2 regions of the Martelella sp. genome follow, and region 2 is predicted to be linked to the other one. Evidence: riboswitches for the same ligand, from Rfam matches in the RefSeq annotation. Region 2 holds a riboswitch; the other holds the start of a gene.

Region 1 (10,540 bases), on a different contig from region 2:
TTGTCGCGTTGACACGTGCTTGGATGCCGGGACAGGTCCGAGCATGACGGCGGAGCGTGAGGCAAGCTTTGTCAACACAACTGCGGCGGCCTGTTTTCCCGCTTTTCAGGGTTTTTGCGTCCCGGGGGTTGTTCCTGGGCCTTCGCCGGGGCCATGATCGGCGGCGAAAGAGGGAGCCCGGTCCGCCATGCCGCATATGTTCGTCAACCGACCGCGTATACATGATTTCGTCGCTGACGATCCCGACAACAGAAAGAACTTCCGCTGGGAGACCATCAATGCCGCCGCCTATCAGCTGGGCGGTCTGGTGTTCATCTTCGGCAGCATCTGTTTCTTCCCGGCGCTTTCCGCCTACGCCGATCTCGGCGCCTGGACCTTCTTTTTCGGTTCGCTGCTCTACCTCCTGGTCACCGGTCACGATCTGATCGAGGTGTTCATCCATGCCCGCGAGCGCGAGAGCGTTGCCACACTTTGGGACCGGCTGGGGTTCTGGGCGGCGTGGACCTATGTCGCCGGCACGCTGCTTTTCGTCGCCGGCAGCATCTTCTTCCTGTCGTCCGTCGGCTGGGAAACGGCCGGCGCCTGGTGTTTCATCATCGGCAGCGTTCTGTTCGTCGGCGGCGCGGTCATCAACGTCATCCAGATCGTCCAGGCCGACGATCTCGTGACGCTTCAGATGATGAACCTGACCGCGGTCGCCTTCGTCGTCGGATCGACACTCTTCGCCGTCGCCTCGATCCCCTATCTCTGGGAGGTTTCGAGCCCTGCCGACGAGGTCAGGATCGACGGTTTTCTCGCCTGGCAGTATCTCGTCGGAAGCGGATTGTTCTTCATCGGCGGCCTGCTCAATTATCGCCGCGCCTACCGCATCGTGGCCCAGGCGCTCGGCAAGCCGACCCTCTATGCCAGCCATCCGATGAAGCCCCTGGCGCCGCGCAGGAAGAAGCCCTGGGAGCGCTAGTGCGCCCCGATCGACCTGCCGAACCCGCCTTGAGACAACACCTGAAATTGCAGAGACCGGCTAGCCAGAATGTAAGCGTTCTGCTAGCGCATGAGATAAGGAAAAGGGGGAAGTCTCGATGGTTGACATGCTTTTGCGGTGCATCGTGCCGATCGCGGCCGCTTTCTTCACGGTTGTGGCGCTCGCGACGGGATGGTTCTGGATCCTCTTGTTCACGGTTCCGGCTCTGGCGGTCTCGGCTTATGACTGGTTCCAGTCGTCATGGACAATTACCCGCAACTATCCCGTTCTGGGTCGCATCCGCTGGATGGCTCTTTCGCTGCGTCCCTTCATCCGCGCCTATGCGGTTGAGGACGATACCCATGGGACGCCCTATTCCTATGCGGCGCGCGAACTGATCAAGACGCGCTCGCACGGGCTTCCCGATACCATTCCCTTCGGGACGGAACTCGAACTCTATTCCGATCCGCATCACTGGATTTCCCATTCCATGGCGCCGGAGCGTAATCCGGATCTCTCACCGCGCATCATGGTCGGCAACGCGCAGGCGTCGAAGCCCTATTCGGCCTCGATCCTCAACATCTCGGCAATGAGTTTCGGCGCGCTTTCGGCCAATGCCGTGAAAGCGATGAACATCGGCGCGCGCGACGGCGGCTTTTATCAGGATACCGGCGAGGGCGGTCTGAGCCGTCATCACCTGGAGCATGGCGGCGATCTCGTCTGGGAGATCGGTTCGGGCTATTTCGGCGCGCGCGACAAGGACGGCCGGTTCGATCCGGAGATGTTCCGCGACAAGGCGGCGAACGACGCGGTGAAGATGACCGAGATCAAGGTCAGCCAGGGCGCCAAGCCCGGGCATGGCGGCATGCTTCTGGGCTCCAAGGTGACGCCCGAAATCGCCGAGGTCCGCGGTGTTCCGGTCTATCAGAACTGTCTGTCGCCGCGCGGCCACTCCGCCTTCTCGACGCCCGCGCAGATGCTGCATTTTGCCGCCACGATGCGCGAGCTCTCCGGCGGCAAGCCGGTCGGGATCAAGTTCTGCGTGGGGCAGCCGCACGAGCCTTTCGCGCTCGTCAAGGCGATGCTCACGACCGGCATCTATCCCGACTTCATCGTCATCGACGGGGCGGAGGGCGGCACGGGCGCCGCGCCGCTGGAACTTGCCGACTGGGTCGGCATGCCGCTCTGGGACGGGCTGGTGCTGATGCGCAACGCCCTCGTCGGCGCGGGCGTGAAGAAACATGTGCGGCTTGCGGCCAGCGGCAAGGTGTTCTCCGGCATGGGGCTTGCCCACAACCTCGCCCTTGGCGCGGACTGGTGCAACGCCGCGCGCGCCTTCATGATGTCCGTCGGCTGCATCCAGGCCCAGCGCTGTCACACCGGCACCTGTCCCACCGGCGTGACCACCCAGGACAAGTGGCGCCAGCGCGCGCTCGTGCCGGAGGAACAGGGGCATCACGCCGCCCGGTTCCACAAGAAGACGCTCGAGGCGCTGGCCGATATCGTCGCCGCCTGCGGCTTTGCCCATCCCCAGGACCTTCAGCCGCACCACATCATGCACCGCGTCGGCTCGCATGATTCCGTGCCGCTCGACAAGCTTCATCCCTTCCTCGCCGAAGGCGTGTTGTCGTCGGATCCGGACTCGACGATCTATGCCGACTGGTGGCGCGCGGCAAGTTCCGACAGTTTCCGTCCCGTGGAGGACCTCGTTCGCATCAGGGCGAATAACGGCTAGGAATGTGTGGTCATTCTTTTATCGCAATGGAGGAGAATTCTCTCTTTCATACGGGTTGATCCGCGCCTTCACGTCAGCGCCAGAAACTGACGGAACGGCGCGCAAAGCGATTGACTTGAAACGGCGTGCGCATGAATACTTAAGATTGTGAGTATATACATTCGCTGCGGTGTGCCAGCAGGGGTGGCCGGCTGCATTCAGTGAAGCGCGTTAAGCTAGGGGAACATAAAAAATGGCAATGCGACGCGAAATCGGCCTGATCGGCCTGACGTTTGTCGCCGTGGGCGGCGTTTTGGGATCGGGATGGCTCTTTGCGCCGCTCGATACGGCCCAACTGGCGGGACCGGCCTCCATTATCTCATGGTTGATCGGGGCAGTGGCGATGCTGCTGATCGCCCTGACCTATGCGGAAAATTCCACGCTCTTTCCGATCGCGGGCGGTATCGCCCGTATTCCGCAGTTCTCCCACGGCCGGCTTCTGGCGCTGGCCATGGGGTGGAGCGCGTGGGTCGGCTACTGCACGACGGCGCCGATCGAGGTGAAGGCCTCGCTCGGCTATGCCTCGTCCTATCTGCCGTGGCTGACCAATGCCACCGGCGGCCTGACCGTCTCGGGCTACATCGCGGCCGCGATCTTCCTTGCCGTGCTCACGGTGGTGAACGTGTTCGGCGTTGCCTGGTTCGCCCGCATCAACACGACGATGACCTGGTTCAAGCTGATCGTGCCGGTGATCTTCATCGTCGTTGTGGTCGCCGCGCGGTTCGAGCCGTCGAACTTCACCGCCGCCGGCGGCTTCGCGCCCTATGGCGTTCCCGGCATCTTCGCCGCCGTTTCGACAGGCGGCGTGGTTTTCGCCTTCATCGGCTTCCGTCACGCCATTGACCTTGCGGGCGAGGTGAAGAACGCGCAGCGGGTGATCCCGCTGGCGCTGATCCTCTCCGTCCTGATCTGCCTTGCGATTTATCTCGGCCTGCAGATCGCCTTTGTCGGCGCCATCGACCCGACCTCGCTTGCCAGCGGCTGGCACACGATCGAATCGAGCCATGAACTCGGTCCGCTCGGCGCGCTTGCCACCTCCATCGGCGTCTTGTGGCTGCTCAGCATGCTGAATGTCGCCGCCGTGATCTCGCCGGCCGGCAGCGGGCTCGTCTCGGTCAGCTCGAATGCCCGCCTGGCGCTTGCCATGTCGAACAACGGCGTGTTCCCGCGCCTGTTCGCCAAGCTGAACGAATACGGCGTGCCGCTCTGGGGCCTGATCCTCAACTATGTGGTGGCGCTTTTGATGCTGATCATCCTGCCCTTCCAGGAAATCCTGGCGCTCAACAGCGCGGCGGTGGTGCTGTCCTTCATCGCCGGTCCGGTGTCCATGGTGGCCTTCCGCTATCTCGCGCCGAATGCCCGCCGTCCCTTCGTGGTGCCCGCGGCCGGCGTCATCGGGGCGCTTGCCTTCATGATCGCGACGCTGATGATCTACTGGTCGGGCTGGAGCACGATCTGGGTTCTGCTTGTGTTGCTGTTCATCGGCGCGGCGCTGTTTTTCCTGCGCCTGGCGGTGATCGGCCGGGAGGATCTGGAACCGATGAGCGCCGCGTGGTTCGGGGTCTACATGGCCGGCGTCGCCATCATCTCCTATCTCGGCGGTTATGGCGGCGGACTCGGCGTCATTCCGCATCCGGTCGATTCGATCGTGGCGGCCCTGTTCTCGCTTGCCGTCTTCCTGATGGCGGTGCGCGGCCGCATTTCGCAGGACATTTTCGATCGCTTCCGCCGCGAACAGCACGATATCGAGCTGCAGGAATATGGCGGCGCCGATGTCGAGGATGTCATGACGCGCGAGTAATCCGGGCGCCTGCCGAATGGGCTTTCATACGCCGCCCTTTTCTTGAGCGGGGAGGGCGGCTTTTTCCCGCCGTCCTCAATGGCGGGAGCGGTCCTCATAGGGGGAATCGAGCGAGAAGGGCGGAATGGCGACCTGCAGCAGGCGGTTGTCGCCGGTGCGGGCCACATAATGGCCGACCATGATGCCGGACGCGGTGTCGAGCGGGGCGGCCGACTGGTAGGAGAACCGTTCGCCGCTGGCCAGTACCGGCTGCTTGCCGGCAACGCCCGGCCCGTTGACGATCTCGACGATCCCGTCGGCATTGGTGATGGTCCAGTGACGGGCGACGATCTGGACATCGACCGCGCCGTGATTGACGATCTCGATGTCATAGGCCCAGACGAACTGGTTCTCCGCCGGAGCGGAATGCTCGTCCAGAAAACGGGTTTCCACCCTGACCTCGATCTCGTCCGTCGTCACGCTTTGCAAAAGCGGGCTCCCACTGGCCTCTCCGCCGGGACCTTTCGCCTCCGGCCGGTCTGCAATTCTGGCGCTTATGCCGGCAGTTTTGCAAGGGCCTGGGCAAAATCGTCGACCAGGTCGTCGGTATCCTCGATGCCGGCGGAAAACCGGATCGTGCCGCCGGAAATGCCGAGCTCGGCGCGCGCCTCGTCGGAGAGGTTCTTGTGCGTCGTCGTCGCCGGATGGGTGATCAGGCTCTTGGCATCGCCGAGATTGTTGGAAATCGAGACGATATCGAGTGCATCCTGCAGCGCAAAGGCCGCATCCTTGCCGCCCTTCAGTTCGAAGGCGATGAGCGACGACCCCGCAGTCATCTGCTTCTTGATGATGTCGGCCTGGGGGTGGTCCGCGCGGCCGGGGTAGATCACGCGGGCGACCTGTTTCTGGTCGGCGAGGAAATCCGCGATCTTTCCGGCGCTTTCCGTCTGCTGGCGAACACGCAGCGGGAAGGTCTCCAGCCCCTTCATCAACAGCCAGGCGTTGAAGGGCGAAAGGGCAGGGCCGGTATGGCGGAAATAGTCCTGCAGTTCCTCCTCGATCCACTTTTTCGACGACAGGATGACGCCGCCGAGGCACCGGCCCTGTCCGTCAATATGCTTGGTCGCCGAATAGACGACGACATCGGCGCCGAGTTCCAGCGGCTTCTGGTAAAGCGCGGTGGCGAACACATTGTCGACGACGAGGCGGGCGCCGGCCTGGTGCGCGAGATCGGCAACGCCGGCGATGTCGACCACTTCCAGCGTCGGATTGGTCGGGCTCTCGATAAAGAACAGCTTTGTGTTCGGACGGATGGCGGCCTCGAAGGCGGCGAGGTCGCGCCCGTCAACGAGCGTGCAGTCGATGCCGTATTTTGGCGCGAGCGTTTCCACGACCCAGCGGCAGGAGCCGAAGAGCGCGCGGCCGGCGACGATATGGTCGCCGGCCTTCAGCTGGCAGAGGATGGCGGCGGAAACGGCAGCCATGCCGGAGGCCGTGGCGCGGGCGTCCTCCGCTCCCTCGAGCGCGCACATGCGCTTTTCGAACATGTCATTGGTGGGGCTGCCGTAGCGGGCATAGATGAAACCGTCGTCCTCGCCCTTGAAACGGGCCTCGGCGGCGGCCGAATTCTCGTAGAGGAAGCCCTGCGTCATGAAGATGCCCTCGGACATCTCGCCATACTGCGACCGCAGGCTTCCTGCATGAACGAGCTTGGTTTGCGGACGCCAGGACTTCTTCATTTTCATCTCTCCAAACAAAAAAACCGGTCGCTAAGGGACCGGTTACCCGGCCTTTTAGCTACTTGTTTAACGTGGCTGCAAGCCGACCGGCCAAATCACCACGGGGATAAGGCGGCATAATCCCTATAAGCGCTTGCGTCAATTCTGAAAGATTGGTTTTGTCGGCCAACAGGAGCAAAACATGTCCAAGACGCCCGGAATCCTGCCCGATCACGCCATTGCCGCACTGCTCGAGCAGAAAAATCTGACCACGACGAAGCCGCTGGATCACGACCAGGTCCAGCCCGCAAGCCTCGACTTGCGCCTTGGCGCAAAAGCCTACCGGGTGCGCGCCAGTTTCCTGCCTGGTCCGCGCCACAGCGTTGCCGACAAGCTTTCGCGGCTTTCCATGCACGAGATCGACCTCTCGCAGGGCGCGGTTCTTGAGACGGGCTGCGTCTATATCGTCGAACTGATGGAGGGGCTCGCCCTGCCGGAGCATCTCTCCGCGTCAACCAACCCGAAAAGCTCGACCGGCAGGCTCGATATCTTCACCCGCGTGATCCCGGATTTCGCGCAGGAGTTCGATGTCATTCCTTCGGGCTATCGGGGACCGCTCTACCTGGAAATCTCGCCGCGCACCTTTCCGGTGATCGTGCGCCAGGGCTCGCGTCTCTCGCAGATCCGCTTTCGCTCCGGGCATTCGGCGCTTGGCGAAGACGCGCTGATGGCGCTGCATCGCGCCGAAACCTTGGTTGCCAGCGACATGCCCAATATTTCCGACGGCGGCATTGCGTTGTCGATCGATCTCGAAGGCGAGGGGCTGGTCGGCTATCGCGGCAAGCACCATACCGGGGTCATCGATGTTGACCGCAAGGCCGGCTACGACATTCTTGATTACTGGGAGCCCATTCAGGGGCGCGGCAAGGGCGAGCTGATCCTCGACCCGGACGAGTTCTATATTCTTGTCTCGCGCGAGGCCGTGCACGTGCCGCCGCTTTTCGCCGCCGAGATGACGCCGTTCGACCCGCTGGTCGGCGAATTCCGCGTCCACTATGCGGGTTTTTTCGATCCGGGCTTCGGCCATGCGGAGGCCGGCGGCAGGGGCGCGCGCGCGGTGCTCGAGGTCAGAAGCCACGAGGTGCCCTTCATCCTGGAACACGGCCAGATCGTCGGCCGCCTGGTTTACGAGCGCATGATGGATCCGCCGACGGCGCTCTACGGTTCCGGTCTCGGCTCGAACTACCAGGCCCAGGGCCTGAAACTGTCGAAACATTTCCGCGCAGGGTGAGAAGGCCCCGGAACGGACGGAACGTCAAGGATTGCGAGGCCGAGAAGGGAGGGCGCCCGGCGGGCGCCGCCGGCATTTTTGTCCGCTCCCCGTCAGGTCGCGGGCTTGAGCACCACTGCCTCCCAGGGCAGAAGCGTCAGCGCGTCATCGGCGATAGCCGCGCCACGGTCCTCCTCGTTGCTGGCGAGGCCGGACGCCCCCTTCAGCGCCGCATGACGCCAGGTCACCGGTTCGCGCGAGAAGTTGATGGCCGTGACCAGACGGGCGTCATCAAGCCTGCGCTCGAAGGCGAAGACCGTCTCGTGATCGGGCGCAAGATCTTCATAGGTGCCGTAGACGAGGGCAGGCATTTCATGGCGCAGCGCAATCAGCCGCCGGTAATGATGGTAGACCGAGCCTTGATCCGCCCGCGCGGCCGCGGCGTTGATCTCCAAATAATTCGGATTGACCGCAAGCCAGGGCTTTTGCGCCGTGGTGAAGCCGGCATTCGTTGAAGCATCCCATTGCATCGGCGTGCGGGCATGGTCGCGGCTCACCCTGTTGAGGTTCTCAAGAAGCTCCCCGGCGCTGACCTTGCCGGTCTCGACATGGTCCTGCCTGAGGCCCCGCACCTCGATATCGTCGAACTGGTCGAGATCGGTGAAGGGATAGTTGACCATGCCGATCTCCTCACCCTGATAGATGAAGGGCGTGCCGCGCATGGTCAGCATCATCGTTGCCAGCGCCTTGGCCGAGAGCACGCGGTACTGCGGGGCGGGATCGCCGAAATGGCTGACGGTGCGCGGCTGGTCGTGATTGCCGAGGAAGACGGTGTTCCAGCCGGTCATGCCGACGGCCTTGTCGAGCCGGTCGAAGGTCGCCTTCATGTCGGTGAGCTTGCGCGGCTTCCAGCGCCAGCCGTCACGATCGAGCATGACGACGGCGAAGTTGAAGATCATGTTGAGTTCGTTGCGGGCCTCGTCGACGAAAAGCGGCGTCTCGGCATCCGAAACGCCGGCAGCCTCGCCAACCGTCATGCAGTCATAATGCGACAGCACTTCGCGGTTCATCTCCTGCAGGTATTCGTGCAGGCGCGGCCCGGAAGCGTAGACGCGGCCCGGATCCTTCATCTCTTCCTCAGTCAGGTTGGGGAAGGCGAAATTCTTCGAGATGAACGGGATCACGTCCATGCGGAAACCCGAGACGCCCTTGTCGAGCCAGAAGCGCATCAGTTCATAGACTTGCGTGCGGACTTTCTCGTTGTCCCAGTTCAGGTCCGGCTGTTTCTTCGCAAAATAATGCAGGTAGTAGTCGCCGGTGGCCGCATCCTTCTCCCAGGCGGAGCCGCCGAAATAGGAGACGAAATTGTTGGGCACGCCCTTCGAGCCGTCGCGCCAGATGTAATAGTCGCGCTTGGCGCTGTCGCGCGAGGACCGGCTTTCGACGAACCATTCATGCTCGTCGCTCGAATGGTTGACCACGAGGTCGATGATCAGCCGCATGCCGCGTTTCTTGATCTCGGCAAGCAGGCGGTCGAAATCGGCCATGGTGCCGAATTCCTTCATGACTTTCCGGTAGTCGCGGATGTCGTAGCCATTGTCGGCGTTCGGGCTGTCGAAATGCGGCGACAGCCAGATGACGTCGATGCCGAGACCGGCGACATGGTCGAGCTTCTCGATGATGCCGGGAATGTCGCCGATGCCGTCGCCATTGGAATCGGCGAAGGAGCGGGGATAGATCTGGTAGGCGACGGCCTCTTTCCACCAGTGTCTGCTTTGCGCGGGCTGCGGCATGTCTGCCTCCCTTGATGCTTGTTTTTCAATGCGTTTCTGATCCCGGATTATGTCCGCGCGGGCGCGAGGGCAAGCGTATACGCATGAAATGGGCTTTTCATCCGTGTGCCTATGAAAAGGCTTGAATGGCAGGATTCGCCGTCGCTTTTCTTGCTGCTTGCCAGTCAGGCCAAGCTGGGGTAGAAAAAGCCCATGATGATCACGACGATGAACATTGCTAACTGGTGGTGGGCTCGCTAAAGGCGGCCACGATCACGCATGTCCGGATGATCTGACGAAGCCGCCCTCAAACCGAGGCGGCTTTTTTCGTATTGTCGCCGCCTTTGCGGGGTTCAACGAATGACATTGCGAAACGCGCGGGACGCCGTTTCGCGACACAAAAGGTGGAGCAGGGACAATGAGCCTTCATGAACGGCCGGATGGCGGGGCAAGCTATGAGACGAAAGGCGGCGTGACGATCACGCGAACCCGCCGTTTCGTGCCCTATGGCGATTCCGTATCGAGCTATATCGACCGGCTGGACGAGCGGCGCGGCGCGGTCTTTTCATCGAACTATGAATATCCGGGCCGCTACACCCGCTGGGACACCGCCGTCATCGATCCGCCGGCCGCCATTTCCTGCAATGGCCGCACCATGTGGATCGAGGCCTTCAACGGACGCGGCGAGGCGCTGCTTTCGCTGATACTGCCGGTCGTCGAGGCGCTGGAACCGGTTGCGATCACCGGCCGCACGCCCCGCCGGATCGATCTTCAGGTGGCGGAACCCGACCGTCAGTTCACCGAGGAGGAGCGCTCGAAGGCGCCGACCGTGTTTACGGTCCTGCGCGCCATCGTTGATCTGTTCCATTCCGACGAGGATGCCAGCCTCGGGTTTTACGGCGCCTTCGGCTACGACCTTGCCTTCCAGTTCGATGCCATCAAGCTTAAGCTCGAGCGTCCCGTCGACCAGCGCGACATGGTTCTGTTCCTGCCCGACGAGGTGTTGATGGTCGACAACCATGCCGCCAAGGCCTGGATCGATCGCTACGATTTTGAAAAGGACGGGATCGCGACGGAGGGCAAGGGCGAGGACATCGCTTCCGAGCCATTCCGCCCCGCAAACAGCCTGCCGCCCCGCAGCGACCACCACAAGGGCGAATATGCCGAACTGGTCGCCAAGGCGAAGGAAAGCTTCGTGCGCGGCGACCTCTTCGAGGTCGTGCCCGGCCAGCAGTTCATGGAACGCTGCACCAGCAAGCCGTCGG
Region 2 (10,540 bases):
ATCAGGCAGCGCTTGTGGCCCTTCAGTTCTTCCAGAGCGAAGGGAAGCGAGCCGCGACGGAAATAGATCGACGGGGGAAGCTTGTGCCACAGCATGTTTTCTGCCCTCTTGGCGACCGTTTTCTTGTTGATGAGGTGCTGCGGACCCACGTTTTCCGAGATCGAGTTGCCGCCCCACGAACCGCAACCAAGCGTCAGCGACGGCGCGAGGCGGAAGTTGTAGAGGTCGCCGATGCCGCCCTGCGAAGCCGGGGTGTTGATGAGAACGCGGGCCGTCTTCATGCGTTCGCCGAAGGTGGTGACGCGTTCGGGCTGCAGGTCCTGGTCGGTGTAAAGCACCGAGGTGTGACCGATGCCGCCGAGCGCCACCAGCTCCGATGCGATCCGGCTGGCATGGTCGAAGTTCTTGGCCTTGTACATGGCCAGCGTCGGCGACAGCTTTTCGTGGGCGAAGACCTCGTCCTCGCCAGTGCTTTCGACTTCCGCGATCAGAACCTTGGTGCGCGGCGGCACGGTGATGCCGGCCATGGCCGCAATCTTCTCGGCCGACTGGCCGACGATCTCGGCATTCAGCGTGCCCTTCTTATTCATGATGATGTCGCGAACGGCGCCGGCCTCATTGCCCGACAACACATAGCCGCCATGGCTGCTGAAACGCTCGCGGACCTTGTCATAGACCTTGTCGACGGCAATCACCGACTGTTCCGATGCGCAGATAACGCCGTTGTCGAAGGTTTTCGACATCAGGATCGAGGCGACGGCGCGCTTGATGTCGGCATATTCGTCGATCACGGCAGGCGTATTGCCGGCGCCGACGCCGATCGCGGGCTTGCCCGACGAATAGGCGGCCTTCACCATGCCGGGTCCGCCTGTGGCGAGGATGAGGTTGATGTCCGGGTGGTGCATCAGCGCATTCGAGAGTTCCACCGAGGGTTCGTCGATCCAGCTGATGATGTCCTTCGGCGCGCCGGCCTTGACGGCGGCTTCGAGCACGACCCGGGCGGCCTCGCAGGTCGAGCGCCTGGCGCGCGGATGCGGCGAGAAGATCACCCCGTTCCTGGTTTTCAGGCTGATCAGCGCCTTGAAAATCGCAGTCGAGGTCGGGTTGGTGGTGGGCACGATGGCGCAAATCAGGCCGACAGGCTCGGCAACCGTGAAGATGCCGTATTCCGGCTCTTCCGAAAGGATGCCGCAGGTCTTGTCGTCCTTGTATTTGTTGTAGATGTACTCCGAGGCAAAGTGGTTCTTGACCACCTTGTCTTCCATGACGCCCATTCCGGTTTCCTCATGCGCCATACGGGCAAGCGGGATGCGGGCATCGGCCGCGGCAAGGGCGGCGGAACGGAAAATGAAGTCGACCTGTTCCTGGGTATAGGTCGCAAACTTCTGCTGCGCTGCCTTCGTCCGGGCAACGAGCTGGTCAAGTTCGGTCGTGCTGATGGCCGGCATGGGACTACTCCTGCGCTATTTGCCGGAACGCCCGGCGGTTTCAGTGGTTGGCGGACGGCATGGGCCGGTCTTGGGGGCGACCCAGCAGTCTTCTCGGCCAGTCTCGCGCCGCAATTCGTCACCGGCATGACGCCGGCGGGGCTCCAAAAACTATCCCGAAAGAAGACCGTCCAATCTCACCGGAGGCAGATTTAAGCCTCTTTAAATCGGTTTGTATTGATCGTGATCAAAGGCCCGGGGAATCTCGGAATTCACTTCGTCCCAACTGCAAGCGGCTGGAATCCATAATAGAGCGGCAGGCGGCGAATGGAAAGCCGCCGCCGCGTTATTTGCCTTAACCGGAGGGGAGGCCCGGACCTCTGCTCAGCCAATCGCCCGGAACCGCTTCAGCCGGAGCGCGTTCGACAGAACGAAAACGCTGGAAAGCCCCATGGCGGCCGCCGCCAGCATGGGAGACAAAAGCATGCCGTTGACCGGATAGAGGATGCCGGCGGCAACCGGGATGAGCACGGCATTATAGGCAAAGGCCCAGAAAAGGTTCTGCGCGATATTGCGCATGACCGCCCGCGACAGGGCGATAGCATTGACGACGCCCGACAGCGCCCCCGACATCAGCACCACATCCGCCGTCTCGATGGCGATGTCGGTGCCCGTGCCGATGGCGATGCCGGTATCGGCGGCGGCCAGCGCCGGCGCATCATTGATGCCGTCGCCGGCAAAGGCGATTGCGCCATACTGCTCCCTGAGCTCGTTCAGGGCGGCGACCTTGCCATCCGGCAACACGTCGGCAATCACCGTATCGATGCCGGTTTCCGCCGCGATGGCTTCTGCGGTCCTGCGATTGTCCCCGGAGATCATCGCCGTTTTCAGGCCGGCCGCGTGCAATGCCGCGATTGCCGCCTTCGCCGACGGCTTGACCGGATCGGCGACGCCGATGATCCCGGCAGGCCTGCCGTCAACGGCAATGAACAGCAGCGAGCGCGCCTTGGCCGCAAGCGCGTCGGCGGTGGCGTCCAGCGCCGAGACATTGGCGCCCAGCAGACCCATGAACCGGTGCGCGCCAACGGCGACCGTCTTGCCGTCGACATCCGCCTTCACGCCGAAACCCGTCACCGCCTCAAAGTCACGGACTGCGAGAAGAGCAATATTCCGCTCTGCCGCCATGGCGATCACAGCCTCCGCAAGCGGATGCTCCGAGCCGGCCTCCACGGCGGCGGCAAGGGCGACAAGCCGGTTCTCGTCGAAGCCGTCCGCAGGAATGATATCGGTCACCTGCGGCCGCCCCTCGGTCAGCGTCCCGGTCTTGTCGAAGGCAATGATGGCGGTATCGCGCAGCGTCTGCAGCGCCTCGCCGTTCCTGAACAGCACGCCGGTTTCCGCTGCCCTGCCCGTTCCGACCATGATCGAGGTCGGCGTTGCAAGCCCCATGGCGCAGGGGCAGGCGATGATCAGCACCGCGACGGCGTTCACCAACGCGAAGGAAAAGGCAGGCGCCGGGCCGGCGAAGAGCCAGATCAGAAAGGTGATCGCGGCCGCCGCCAGCACCGCCGGCACGAACCATGCCGTCACCTTGTCGACCATGGCCTGCACCGGGAGCTTCGCCCCTTGCGCAGTCTCGACCATCTTCACGATCCGCGCGAGCACCGTGTCCGAACCGATCGCCGTTGCCCTGAAGGTGAAGGACCCGGTCTTGTTGATCGTGCCGCCGGTGACGTCGTCGCCCTCGCCTTTTTTAACCGGAAGCGGCTCGCCCGAAATCATCGCCTCGTCCACATGCGAAGAGCCGGAAACGACCGTGCCGTCAACGGCGATCTTCTCGCCCGGCCGCACGATCACCAGATCGCCGCGTTTGACCTCGTCGATCGGAATATCGACGGTCGCGCCATCGCGCTCGACGCGCGCGGTCTTCGGCTGCAGGCCCATCAGGTGGGTGATGGCGGCCGAGGTCCGCCCCTTGGCCCTGGCTTCGAGATAGCGGCCGAGAAGGATCAGCGTGATGATGACGGCAGAGCTTTCGAAATAGACCTGAGCGGCGCCTGCCGGAAAGACCTGCGGCAGGAAGGTCGCGACCGTGGAATAGGCCCAGGCGGCGCTCGAGCCTAGCATCACCAGCGCGTTCATGTCCGGCGACAGCCTGCGGAAAGAGGCAATGCCGTGGCTGTAGAACCGCCGGCCGGGACCAAACTGCACGATCGTCGCCAGCGCGAAATAGAACACATGCAGCGGAAACATCCCGACCGTCGCCATCACCTCACGGCCGAGGGCGGGGATGACGTGCGACCCCATTTCCAGCACGAAAAGCGGCAGGGTGAAGGCAAAAGCCGTCAGCAGATCGCGCTTCAGGGCCGCCTGCTCCTTCGCCCGGCGGCCTTCATGGCTTTCGCTTCCGGCGCGCTGATCCTCCAAGCGACGCGCCTTAAAACCGGCCTTCCCAATCGCGGATTCCAGCACCGCAAGGTCCACGGATGGCAGAACCGAAAGCGTTGCCCGTTCATTCGCCAGATTGACATGAGCCGATACAACGCCAGGCACGCGGGACAGCGACCGCTCGACGCTTGCCACACAGGAGGCGCAATGCATGCCGAGAATGCCAAGTTCGACGGTCGACAGCGGCACGCCATAGCCGCCTTTCTCGATCGCCGCCACCACGGCGCCCGTCGCTTTCCTGTCGGAAAGCGTCACCTCGGCCGTTTCGGTCGCCAGATTGACGGCAACCGCCTCAACGCCTTCAACCTTGCCGACGACCCGCTCGACGCTGCGCACGCAGGATGCGCAGGTCATGCCTGTCACCGGCACGGAGAGGGTTTGCGTCCTGCGGCTGGTAGAGATCGTCTGTTCCATGGGAAACGCCTTCCGGAAGTTGATTGCCCTTTGACAGCCTCAGGCCACGACGTCGTAGCCGGCGTCCTCGATGGCCTCGACGGCCTGATCGCGGGTGGCCGGCGCGGCAAGCTCAAACGAGGCGGAATTGTCGTCCAGCCTGACGGCGACACCGGAAATCCCGTCAATGCTGCCAAGCGCCTTCGTCACCTTCTCGCTGCATTTGGCACAGCCCATGCCTTCGATCTTCAGCGTCAGTTTCTCGGCCATCGTCTTGCTCCTCGGGTTTCTTTGGCTTTGATGCTGATGCAGGAGATAGGGTTTCCAGTCACTGGAAGGTCAAGCCTGCTTTTGCACTTTTCGACGCGCGAGCGGCTTGCCAGCGGCGGCAGGACCTGTCTTTGATGCGAATATTGTGGAGATTTCAGGGGAGAGACACGTGGATTTTCAACTCTGGCTTACCTTCGTGGCGGCATCGACGGCATTGCTTTTTATTCCCGGCCCCACCGTTCTTCTCGTGCTGAGCTATGCGCTCAGCCAGGGGCGACGGGTGGCGCTCGCAACCGCCGCCGGCGTCGCGCTCGGCGATCTCATCGCCATGAGCGCCTCGCTCGCCGGTCTCGGCGCGCTTGTCCTCGCCTCGGCCAAGCTGTTCATCATCCTCAAATGGGTCGGCGCGGCCTATCTTGTCTATCTCGGCATCCGGCTTTTCAGAAGTGCCGGAAAGGGCGAGACCCCGGCCTCCTCTGCCACGCCCCCTCTCGCGGCACAGCGGATTTTCTTTCACGCCATGGCGGTCACCGCCCTGAACCCGAAATCGATTGCCTTCTTCATCGCCTTCGTGCCCCAGTTCATCGTACCGGCGGAACCACTCCTGCCGCAGTTTGCGGTCCTCACGCTCACCTTCGTCGCGTTGGCCGCCATCAATGCCCTGGCCTACGCCCTGATGGCCGACCGGCTGCGGACAAGGCTTTCCTCTGCCGCCGCAACCGTGCTGCTGCCGCGCCTCGGCGGCAGCGCGCTGGTCGCCATGGGGGTGACCACGGCGGCGCTGCAGCGGTCAACGTCCTGAAACAGGCAAGCGCAATGGCGCCGGATGCGGAAAAAGTGCTCATCTATGCACGACGGGACTGCAGGGTACTCGTCTTCGATGAGCCGGACTTCCCGGAGGTTCCGCTTCAGGTGCCCGGCGGAACGCTTGAACATGGGGAAGTCCCGCTTGAGGCAGCAAAACGGGAATTTCACGAGGAGACCGGACTGTTCCTGCACGAAGGCTGGTCAGGGCTTGGCAGTATCGACTATCACTTCAGAAAAAACGGCGCACGGCTATGTCACCGGCGCCACATATTCACCGTTCCCACGCCGGAGGGCGTTCCCGAAAACTGGCTTCACACAGAGAAACACTCTTCCGACGGCGGCGGACCGATCCGCTTTCGACTGTTTTTCCTTGATTGGAAAGAAGCCGCTGCAAGCATTGGACTTGGCATGGAGTTGCCGCTTTCGTGGCCGACGTTAAGAATATTTTTCGCCTGAAGCCGCGGTTCGGCGGTACGTTGCCTTTCGCGCCGAGATTGACGTCCGGCAATTGCGGCGTTATCTAGCTTCTCCTCGTGGTGATTTGGCCGGCCGGCTTGCAGCCACGTAAAACAACTCGCTAAAGGGCCGAAGCGAGCGGAAAATTCCTGCCCATTCGGACCGGCTGCGTGTTGACGTCGGCCGGTTTCTGTTCGGGATTGGAATGAGACATGCCTATCAAGATTCCTGATACGCTGCCCGCCTATGAGACGCTTCTTGCAGAGGGCGTGCGGGTCAAGACGGAAACGGTTGCCGAGCGGCAGGATATCCGCCCGCTCCATTTCGGTCTGCTCAACCTCATGCCGAACAAGATCAAGACCGAGCTGCAATTCGCACGGCTTCTGGGCGCTTCGCCGCTGCAGATCGAGCTTTCGCTGGTGCGCGTCGGCGGGCACAAGGCGAAGAATACGCCGATCGACCATCTCCTCTCTTTCTACCAGACCTGGGACGAGGTGGCGGAGCGCAAGTTCGACGGCTTCATCATCACCGGCGCGCCGGTGGAAACGCTTGATTTCGAGGAAGTCACCTATTGGGATGAGTTGAAGGAGATCCTCGACTGGACCACGACCCATTGCCACTCGACGATGAATATCTGCTGGGGCGCAATGGCGGCGGCCTATCATTTCCACGGCGTGGAGAAGCATCTTCTGAACAAGAAGGCATTCGGGGTCTATCGCCACCGCAACCTGAAGCCCGCTTCCATCTATCTGAACGGCTTTTCCGACGATTTCCAGATTCCGGTGTCGCGCTGGACGGAGGTGCGCCGGGAAGATCTCGAGCGCGCGCCGGGCATGGAACTCTTGATGGATTCCGACGAGGTGGGTCCCTGCCTGGCGCAGGAGAGCTTCGCCAACCGGCTCTACATGTTCAACCATATCGAATATGATTCCGGTTCGCTCGGCGACGAATACCGGCGCGATGTCGACGCCAATGTGCCGGTCGACCTGCCGTTCAACTATTTCCCCGCCGATGACCCGGAACGCACGCCGCTCAACCGCTGGCGCTCCCATGCCCATCTTCTCTTCGGCAACTGGATCAACGAGGTCTACCAGACGACGCCCTATCACCTGGAAGAAATCGGCGACGGACGGTCGGGCGCTTGAAGCGCCCGCCATTCCGGCGCAATATCCGCCCCGCAATGCAACATTCCAGATGCGGAGGATAAAAACAATGGGTGCGCCACAACCGGAAGCCTTCGGCCAGACAAAGGACGGCAAGACCGTCAGCCGGGTCACGATCACAGGCGGCGGACTGACCGCAAAGATCATCAACTGGGGCGCGGTCGTGCAGGATCTGCGCCTTGAGGGCCACGACCATGCGCTGGTCCTCGGCTTCGACAGTTTCGAACCCTATCCGGACCACTCCCCCTATTTCGGCGCCACGCCGGGACGCTCCTCCAACCGGATCGCCAATGGCCGCTTCACGATCGATGGCACGGAATACCAGGTCGACTGCAACGAAAACGGCATCACCAATCTTCACGGCGGCCGCGACGGCATCGGCGTCAGCCTGTGGGAATTCGAGGAGATTGCCGAAGACCGGGTGACGCTGAAGATCCTCGACAGGGACGGGCGCGGCGGCTTTCCCGGAAATTGCGAAATCCGCGCGCATTTCCGGCTGAAGCCGCGCGGCGTGTTCTCGGTCGTCTACGAGGCGACGACAGACAAGCCGACGGTCGCCAATATGTGCAACCACTCCTACTTCAATCTCGGCAACGGCACGGATACGCTGGAACACACGCTGATGATCGCCGCCGACCATTACCTGCCAACGGATGAACGTCAGATCCCGACCGGCGAGATCAGGCCGGTTGCCGGCACGCCCTTCGACTTCCGCAAGCCGCATCCCTTGAAGCGCGAGGACGAGAACGGCCGGCAGGTTCTGTTCGACCACAATTTCTGCCTCTCGCCCGGCCGAACCGAAAAGCGGCCCGTGATCAGCGTCTATGCCCCTTCCTCGAAGGTGACCATGGATGTGCTGACGACCGAGCCCGGTGTTCAGCTCTACACCGCCTTCAAGCTCGACGAGACGCCGGTGGGCCTCAACGGCTTTCCCTACGGGCCGTTCGCCGGCTTCTGCCTGGAAACGCAAGTCTGGCCGGACGCCATCAACCAGGACGGTTTCCCCAATGCCATCCTCCGCCCCGGCGAAACGCTGCGCCAGGAGACCGAATACGTCTTTCGCAAGGGCTGAGATCCGCCGGCACCGAAGGAAGGCTTGATGTTCGTTCTCTCAAAGCTATTCTGGCTCATCGTCCAGCCGCTGGCTTTCGCCTTCCTCGCCATGCTTGCCGCGCTGGTGTGTCTCGCTCTTTCGAAAACCGGCGCGGCGGCGTTTTTCGCCGCGCTCGCCGCGCTGATGCTCGGGGTGACGGGCTTCACCAATCTCGGCGCCGTGCTTCTGGCCGATCTCGAGACCCGCTTTCGGCGTCCGGTTCTTGCCGGGCCGCCGGCCTGCGCCATCGTGCTCGGCGGCGGCATCAACACCGGCGCCTCGGCGCGGCGCGGCGCCTATGTCTTCACCCGGGCGGCGGACCGCTACATCGAGGCGCTGAGGCTGGCCCGGCTCTACCCGGACATGACCATCCTGGTGACCGGCGGCGACAATGCCCTGACGGGCGCCAAAAACGGCGAGGCCGAGCCGGCCGCCCGCTTCTTCGCCGATCACGGCATTTCACCCGAGCGTCTGCTCTATGAACCGGATGCCCGCAACACGGCGGAGAATGCCGCCCATACGTCCGCGCTGTTGAAGGATCACGCCATGGACGGCCCGTGCCTGCTGGTGACATCGGCCTATCACATGCCGCGCGCCTTTGCGCTATTTGAGGCGGCAAGCGTCGAGGTCCAGCCCTGGCCGGCGGACTATCGCACTGATGGTCGGCCGCGTCTTTCCGCAAGCCTCGACCGGCCGATGACCAATGCCGCAATGCTCACCACCGCATTGCGCGAATGGGCCGGACTTGCGGCGGCGCGCCTGCGCGGCCACACGGCAAGGCTCTCGCCCCGACAGGAGGACTGAAGATCAGGATTTCTTCGGGCGAAGGCGAACGACCACGTCGATATGGGAAATTTCCATGCCCTCGGGCGGCGTCGGCAGGCCGTTCAACGCAATGCCGTCGGCGGGCATGTCGATCACCTCGTTCTCGCCTTCGACGAAGAAATGGTGATGGTCCGAGGTATTGGTGTCGAAATAGGTTTTCGCGCCCTCGACGGCGAGAACGCGGATCATGCCGGCATTGGTGAACTGGTGCAGCGTGTTGTAGACGGTTGCCAGAGACACCGGCACGCCGGCATCCTGCGCCTCGCCGTGCAGTTCCTCGACGGTCACGTGGCGGTCACCCTTGGCAAACAGCAGGTCGGCCAGCGCAACGCGCTGGCGCGTCGGCCTCAGGCCGCTTGCGCGAAGCTTTTCCTCCGAAATGCGATGTCCCGCTGTCATATCCACTTTCAGGGCGTCATCTAACAAAATGCAAATATAGCACCGTATAACGACATTGAGAATCGCTTTCAATAGGACGAGGGCTTGCGAGGATTGAAATTAAACTGCAAATAGCCCTCACCAATGCGTTTCGCTCTGGCCGCGGAAGTCGGCTTCCTGTATGGCCTCGGTGAACGGAATGACAGTTGATTTTCGGGTTTTCCGGCCCAACTGGCACAAGGGCGCATTGCTGAGAGCGACATACGCCCTTATCTTGGGCCGGATACCGGAAACCCCTCGCTGAACGAAGGGAAGCAGAGTTTTAATGAGCACAAAACAATCGCATTTCGATTACGAGGACATCATCAAGTGCGCCGAGGGCGAGCTTTTCGGCCCCGGCAATGCGCAGCTTCCGATGCCCCCCATGCTGATGTTCAACCGCATCACCGAGATTTCGGAGGATGGCGGCGCCAACGGCAAGGGTCATGCCCGCGCGGAATTTGACATCACGCCCGACCTCTGGTTTTTCGATTGCCATTTCAAGGGCGACCCCGTCATGCCGGGCTGCCTGGGCCTTGATGCGCTCTGGCAGCTCACCGGATTTTATCTCGGCTGGCTCGGCGAACCCGGAAAGGGCCGCGCCATCTCCACCGGCGAGGTGAAGTTTTCCGGCATGGTCACGCCGAAGAACAAGCTGGTGGAATACGGCGTCGACTTCAAGCGCGTCATGCGCGGACGTCTGGTTCTCGGCATCGCCGATGGCTGGGTGAAGGCCGATGGCGAGGAAATCTACAAGGCCTCCGATCTGAGGGTCGGCCTGTTCAAGGAACAGTAGGGCGCGGCCCGCGCCGCCAGGACCGCCGGGCCCGGAGGAGAAAGAGAAGGATCGAACATGAGACGTGTTGTCGTTACGGGATTGGGAATCGTGTCCTCGATCGGGAACGATGCCGCCGAAGTCACCGCTTCGCTGCGCGAGGCAAAATCAGGCATCTCTTTCTCGCCGGATTTCGCCGAGCACGGGTTCAGATGCCAGGTCTGGGGGCGGCCGACACTCGACCCCACGGACCAGGTCGATCGCCGCGCCATGCGCTTTCTGTCCCAGGGCGGCGCCTGGAACCATGTCGCCATGAAGCAGGCCATTGCCGATTCCGGCCTCGAAGAGGGCGACATCACCAATGAGCGCACCGGCATCGTCATGGGTTCCGGCGGCCCGTCGACCCGCACGATCGTCGAGGCCGCGCTGACGACAGAAAAGAACGGCTCGCCCAAGCGGATCGGCC

Evidence for each region. A riboswitch is a leader RNA that binds a small molecule or an ion and turns the genes downstream of it on or off. The one in region 2 is predicted to bind S-adenosylmethionine.
Region 1: another riboswitch for S-adenosylmethionine. It lies ahead of AC5DC2_RS08660 (O-succinylhomoserine sulfhydrylase); the one in region 2 lies ahead of AC5DC2_RS01460 (homoserine O-succinyltransferase).

The regions. Positions count from the first base shown of each region.
Region 1 covers NZ_CFHTCS010000077.1:1,750-12,289, reverse strand. The annotation lists gene AC5DC2_RS08680 (YrhK family protein) at 188-961, shown strand; gene AC5DC2_RS08675 (FMN-binding glutamate synthase family protein) at 1,080-2,696, shown strand; gene AC5DC2_RS08670 (APC family permease) at 2,929-4,536, shown strand; gene apaG (Co2+/Mg2+ efflux protein ApaG) at 4,612-4,995, opposite strand; gene AC5DC2_RS08660 (O-succinylhomoserine sulfhydrylase) at 5,070-6,254, opposite strand; SAM riboswitch at 6,289-6,366, opposite strand; gene AC5DC2_RS08655 (2'-deoxycytidine 5'-triphosphate deaminase) at 6,436-7,524, shown strand; gene AC5DC2_RS08650 (alpha-glucosidase) at 7,617-9,296, opposite strand; gene AC5DC2_RS08645 (anthranilate synthase) at 9,694-10,540, shown strand, end outside.
Region 2 covers NZ_CFHTCS010000007.1:11,694-22,233, reverse strand. The annotation lists gene adhE (bifunctional acetaldehyde-CoA/alcohol dehydrogenase) at 1-1,448, opposite strand, end outside; gene AC5DC2_RS01480 (heavy metal translocating P-type ATPase) at 1,812-4,289, opposite strand; gene AC5DC2_RS01475 (heavy-metal-associated domain-containing protein) at 4,329-4,538, opposite strand; gene AC5DC2_RS01470 (LysE family translocator) at 4,708-5,340, shown strand; gene AC5DC2_RS01465 (NUDIX domain-containing protein) at 5,355-5,801, shown strand; SAM riboswitch at 5,869-5,946, shown strand; gene AC5DC2_RS01460 (homoserine O-succinyltransferase) at 6,014-6,946, shown strand; gene AC5DC2_RS01455 (aldose epimerase family protein) at 7,014-8,036, shown strand; gene AC5DC2_RS01450 (YdcF family protein) at 8,064-8,861, shown strand; gene irrA (iron response transcriptional regulator IrrA) at 8,865-9,281, opposite strand; gene fabA (3-hydroxyacyl-[acyl-carrier-protein] dehydratase FabA) at 9,586-10,095, shown strand; gene fabB (beta-ketoacyl-ACP synthase I) at 10,153-10,540, shown strand, end outside.